DNA from 2 places in the Shewanella sp. ENK2 genome. Region 1 is predicted to be linked to the other one. Evidence: riboswitches for the same ligand, from Rfam matches in the RefSeq annotation. Region 1 holds a riboswitch; the other holds the start of a gene.

What was found. Region 1 has a riboswitch for thiamine pyrophosphate ahead of ACGEDC_RS17260 (TonB-dependent receptor). Riboswitches for the same ligand answer to the same signal wherever they lie in the genome.
Region 2: linked by a shared signal. The riboswitch ahead of thiC (phosphomethylpyrimidine synthase ThiC) and the one ahead of ACGEDC_RS17260 (TonB-dependent receptor) in region 1 are both predicted to bind thiamine pyrophosphate.

The regions. Positions count from the first base shown of each region.
Region 1 covers NZ_CP171406.1:3,939,596-3,942,719, forward strand. The annotation lists partial or broken gene ACGEDC_RS17250 (PaaI family thioesterase) at 190-638, shown strand; gene ACGEDC_RS17255 (YcfL family protein) at 699-1,091, shown strand; TPP riboswitch at 1,407-1,516, shown strand; gene ACGEDC_RS17260 (TonB-dependent receptor) at 1,591-3,124, shown strand, end outside.
Region 2 covers NZ_CP171406.1:4,106,825-4,109,948, forward strand. The annotation lists gene ACGEDC_RS17965 (hypothetical protein) at 1-1,280, shown strand, start outside; TPP riboswitch at 1,477-1,575, shown strand; gene thiC (phosphomethylpyrimidine synthase ThiC) at 1,795-3,124, shown strand, end outside.

The DNA.
Region 1 (3,124 bases):
TACCAAGACAGTATTGATGATCCCATTGCTCATGCTGTTGGTTCCTTTATGCGTATTAGCCCTGAAATGGTGGGGGAAGAGTTTCGTCAGGCATTAATGGGTGAATCAGATATCAAGGTCAATGAGTTAGCGACTGAGAATGGGACTACACTTACTAAAGAAGCAACTACTCAGGCAAGTCTTACTGATATTGTGGCGGCAGAAATTAATGTCCATGATATTGTAAAACGAGCAATAGACTTAAACGATTACAGTTATTTACTGGCGAAAGTGCCTTATACACAATTCATTGGCATGAGTGTTAATCGCTTTGGTGATGAAATGGTGTTTAAATTACCCGCTAAAGACGACAATATCGGTAATCCTATTTTACCTGCCATTCATGGTGGCGTGATTGCTGGCTTTATGGAAATGTCTGCCATCGTGCAACTAATGGTGTTTATGCAAGCTAAAAAGTGCCAAAAATAATCGATTTTTCAATTGATTATTTACGAGCAGGTTTGCATCAAGATACGTTTGCAGAGTGTAAAATTACTCGCCAAGGTCGCAGAGTTGCAAATGTGAGTATTAATTGTTGGCAAACAAACAGAAAACAGCTTATTGCGACAGCAAGAGCGCACTTCTTGTTAGATCAATAATAAGATGACTGAAGCGCTTTAATACCTATGGGATTCACATTCACAGTGTTAAAAGGATAAATGATGAAGATTTCAATCGTAATAGTAACCTTATTTTTGTTGATGACTGGTTGTGCAAATCACACCGCTGGATTATCTGCAGGATCTAATGGTGTTGTTCGAGTCGACAATAATTCATTTTCCCGAGAAGTTGGTATTGAGCAAGTCAGAGTCCGCACTCAAGCTGATTTACTGCAAGGCTCTGCACTGATTTTAAGTAAAGTGTCTACTGATTTAAGACTGCAGTATAAATTTACTTGGTACGATGCAAACGACTTTACTATTGAAGATGAAGGCGTGAGTTGGAAATCATTAAAACTACACGGTAAGCAGCAAATGCAGGTGAGTGCGTTAGCGCCAAATGCCAATGCTACCCGGTTTGAAGTGTATGTAAGAAAAGCGTTTTCAAATTAATCCTAACGTCACTTGTTTAGAACGTTACGTGCATCATACCGTGCATAATTGGTGATGATTTAGTGATTCATTAGCCATTGGTTTTCTTCTCACTGAGTCCAATTTGGCCGCTAAATAAACTCATTATAAAACACCCAATAATCGGGTGTTTTTTTATGGCTTAAATACCACAATTTATGACAAGCCTTCGTGCTAGTACCATGCATTTTGTGCTCTTATTAATCATTCAATTGTTTCTGAAGCCAGCTTGTATTGATTTAGTTAATGAAAAGTGTTCACTAATAGTGTCGCACTTTAGTTGAATCGTTTATAATCCGCCTCGCCAAGGGGTGTTTGCGCTTTTCTCGTAAACTGAGATGTCTTATGACAAACCCTTAGAACCTGATCCGGCTAATACCGGCGTAGGAATGGGCTGCATGCTTTACTTGCTATTTTTGTCATGGATGCACAAACTAATTCACTATGCTTGCCGGATCTCAAAATGAATATTTGAGGTCCTATGTCTTTATTTAAATCAAAATCGCCTTTGGCGGTTGCCATTCTCGCCGCTTTATCTACTTCAGCTGTCGCTCAAACTGAAAACATTGAACGTGTTGCACCTAATGCCGAAAAAATGGAAGTGATTGTTGTTAACGCTGACTTTAGTGGTGTTGAACTTGAAAAAGTTCCATCGAGTGTCACTGTCATTGATAGCCAACAATTACAAGATGAAGGTGCTCAACATTTCGAAGACGTATTAAATTCAATCGCCAATTTTAACTGGTCTGGTGGCAGCTCGCGTCCTAAATATTTTCAAATTCGTGGTGTCGGTGAGCAAGAAGAATATCAAGGTGCCCCTAATTCATCGGTTGGTTTTATTGTTGATGATATCGATCTCTCGGGTATCGGCATGGTTTCTAGCATGTACGATATGCAACAAGTTGAAGTCCTTCGTGGACCTCAAGGTACCCAATACGGTGCTAATGCATTAGCGGGTTTAATATATTTAAAAAGTAACGATCCGACGGATGTGTTTGAGCATGGCGCCCAAGTGTCACTTGGTGATGACGACTTACAAACATTTTCTGGTTTTAGCTCTGGCCCACTGAGCGATTCAGGCAAATTATTATATCGCGTATCGCTTGAGCAGCACTCACAAAATGGCTACCGCGATAATACATATCTTGAGCGCGAAGATACCAATGCCCGTGATGAGTTTACCGCTCGTGCAAAATTACGCTGGTATGCTGCTGAAAATGTCCAATTAGACTTAACTTTACTGCATGCAAATTTTGACAATGGCTATGATGCATGGACATTAGACAATAATGGTTTTGAAACCATTACTGACAAGCCTGGTGTAGACAGCCAAAAAACCACAGGTGTAGGCTTTAAAGCTATTTTCTCTCAATTCGATACGTTTGAATTAACCTCATTGACCTCATATGCACAAACAGACCATCATCATAATTACGATGGTGACTGGGCTAACCCTGATTACTGGGCATCAAAAGAATGTCCAGCTTATGACGAGAATTGGGCTGTAATTGGTACTGAACCATGTGTTTATGATTACACTTGGGACAAACAAGGCGATCGTAAAACCATTTCTCAAGAATTCCGCATTAGCTCAAATGATGCAGGTCGAATCTTTAATGATTCTACAGACTGGTTAGTGGGTTTATATGGCATGAACCTTCAAGAAGATAATGACTTATATTCTGAATACAATGGCTGGCCAGATGAAGTGTTACTGTCAGAGTATGAAGCAACTAACTATGCCATTTTTGGACAAACCGACACTCAGTTTGGTGACGGTTATGTATTTTCTGCAGGTCTTCGTTTAGAACGCAGAGAAAGCGAATACAGTGACAGTAACGGCGATGAGTTTAGCCCAAGTGAGAACATGTGGGGCGGACATTTAGCCATTTCTAAAGTGTTAACTGATGATCATAACGCTTACTTTAGAATTGCTCGAGGTTACAAAGCGGGTGGCTTTAACATGACATTGCCACCTGAATTGTCTGATAAAAAAGAGTTCGATGCTGAAACCT
Region 2 (3,124 bases), 170 kb from region 1:
AATCTAAAGCACATGTTGATAAAGCTTTTAAAGTAGAGTCTCGTAGTGAAGAGGTTGTACCAATTGAGTTTAATCAATATGAATTGGCAGTTATCTCGAATAAAGCTGACCCTATTAAGTCGTCTTTGACTCTTGCTCAAGATGAGAACGCGATTGTCACCCCTGTATTACCCCCTGTTATTTCATCTCAACATGAACGTCATAATAAAGCTGTTAATCCAATAAATCATTGGAAAATGGCTCTGATGATCATTGGAATTTCAGCCGTTCACATAGTAGGTTTTTGGTTATTAATGCAAGTCGCAGACAAAACGGTTGATGCATTTGTCGAGGTTGTTGGGTCACAGGAAAATGTGGCAGAAACTCCAAGTAAAAAAGAAATTAACGCCTACTTTATGACGGCAGAGCAGCTAGCCGCAATACAGGCATCTTTGCAGCAAGAAGATGAAACGCCAAAACAAAATACTCAAGATGTTGCCACAGAACTACCAGCGATTGATGAGGCATCAGATAAGCAGCGAGAACATAAAGCTGAAGAAGCATCGATAAAAGAAAATGATTTGCAAAAATCAGCACCTGAGCTAGATGAGAATGCTGCAACTGCCAGTCAAGAAAGAACAATGGCGCCTGAACCAGAAAAAGCACCTGTTGTTGAAGTGACAATGCAACAGATTCAATCACAACAGGACTCTGAACTCAAAGCGGTGGTTAAATTAAGTGATACCGTTAAAGCGAAACCTTCACTGTTACAACAAGTTGAGTCAGAACAAGCGTTTAATTGGAATAACGTTGAAAGTATGTACTTGCAAGATATTGAGCAAGTGAATAGCGATAATCATCTTTTTGACAGTGATTTGTTTTCGTCCGAATCAGGGGCAATAGGTATTGGTAGTAATGACAAGCTCGCCATTATTAATCAAGCGAGCCATGACATGTTAAAAAACTTGAATCAGCAATCGCTGGATTTATTAATCGGTAATCAAGCACGCAATGCAACATCAAACAGTGGCGCAAGTGTGAGTGAAATGACACCGGAGATGGAAGATATTGAACTCATTATTATTGAAGATACTCGTCAAGCAACAACATTTGATCACCGTTTAGATCCGAATCGAATTATGCGTCAAGGTGATACCTGCTATCGTGTTGTTAAACTGCCTACGCAAATAAATCCTCATGCTGAAGGGTTAGGTTATGCAGAGCCCTGTGATAGTGCCAAAATGAAGAAAGCCATTTCAAAGTCAATTGAGAAAAGGTTAGCTAAAATTCGACTTCCCTAAATGATTTATTCGTTTGTTGGAGATTTATTTAAGTTATTTGCTTTCATTAATATTCATTCAACTTATATTTAAATAAGTTAATTTGAAGTATATATAATATTTTCAGGTTATTACCTTAACGTAATTTTCGAACGTAAGGTGAAGTGGCTTGATATAAATTCACTTGTAATTTGTTATTTAAGCTGAGTATACTGCTGACATCTTGTCGGAGTGCCTTATGGCTGAGACCGTTTATTCGGGATCCGTTGAACCTGATCAGGTTAAAACCTGCGAAGGAAACAAGCAGTTAATTTGCTCGTTTTTTTGCTTAGCGTGTAAATGATTCGCTTCAAAATAAAGCCGTTTATGCTTTGTTTCTAGCAAATTATTTCTAATGTAAAAGCATAGAAAGTTTACGCTCAAGGATCATTTTTGAGTAAACTGCATCAGCAAATTACGGAGTTTTTATAACTCGCTCGTCATCAACATCATTCTCCAGACAAGCAACTCTATTTAATTAACTTTGAGGTTGCTAATGTCAAATCGTCGTCAAACCCGTGAACAAGCCCAAGCGTTTATTGATACGCTAAAACCACTACAACATCCTAACTCTGAAAAAATTTATCTGACAGGCTCTCGAGATGATTTGCGAGTCGGCATGCGCCAAATTCATCAAACGGACACCATTATTGGTGGCAATGACGAGAATCCGGTTACCGAGTCAAACCCACCAATAAAAGTTTATGATTGCGCGGGGGCTTATTCAGATCCTGAAGCCAAAATTAATGTCCGTCTAGGTTTAAACAAATTTAGACAAGCATGGATTGAAGAGCGTGAAGATACTGAGCAGCTTAAAGGGGTTAGTTCTAATTTTACTCAGCAAAGATTAGCTGACGATGGGTTAGATCATTTACGTTTCGAGGCTTTAGTGTCTCCTAAACGCGCCAAAACGGGCAAGTGTGTTACACAGATGCATTATGCTCGACAGGGGATTATTACTCCTGAAATGGAATACATCGCGATTCGTGAAAACATGGCTCGGGAGCAGGTTACCGATAAGATCTTAACTCAAAAAGCTCAAGGAGAAGCCTTTGGGGCAAGTATAGGTCAGCCAATAACTGCTGAATTCGTTCGTTCAGAAGTGGCTCGTGGTAGAGCAATTATCCCGCTTAACATCAATCACCCTGAAGCTGAGCCAATGATCATTGGCCGAAATTTTTTGGTTAAAGTGAATGCTAATATTGGCAACTCAGCGGTGACCTCGTCTATTGAAGAAGAAGTAGAAAAACTTGTCTGGTCAACTCGATGGGGCGCCGATACGGTGATGGATTTATCCACTGGTCGTTATATTCATGAAACCCGTGAATGGATCATTCGTAATTCGCCTGTGCCGATTGGAACTGTACCCATTTATCAAGCGCTTGAAAAAGTTAATGGCGTTGCTGAAGATTTAACATGGGAAGTGTTTAGAGATACTTTGATTGAGCAAGCTGAGCAAGGGGTTGATTACTTCACGATTCATGCTGGGGTATTGCTTCGCTATGTGCCAATGACAGCAAAACGACTGACTGGCATTGTTTCTCGTGGTGGTTCGATCATGGCGAAGTGGTGTTTAAGCCATCATAAAGAAAGTTTTTTATACGAGCATTTTAGAGAAATTTGTGAGATTTGCGCCGCATATGACGTGTCACTGTCACTAGGTGATGGCATGCGCCCAGGCAGTATTGCTGATGCCAATGATGAAGCGCAATTTGCAGAATTAGAAACGTTAGGCGAATTGGTTAAAGTGGCATGGGAGTATGATGTTCAAACCATTATCGAAGGTCCTGGGCATGTACCAATGCAGCTCATTAAAGTGAATATGG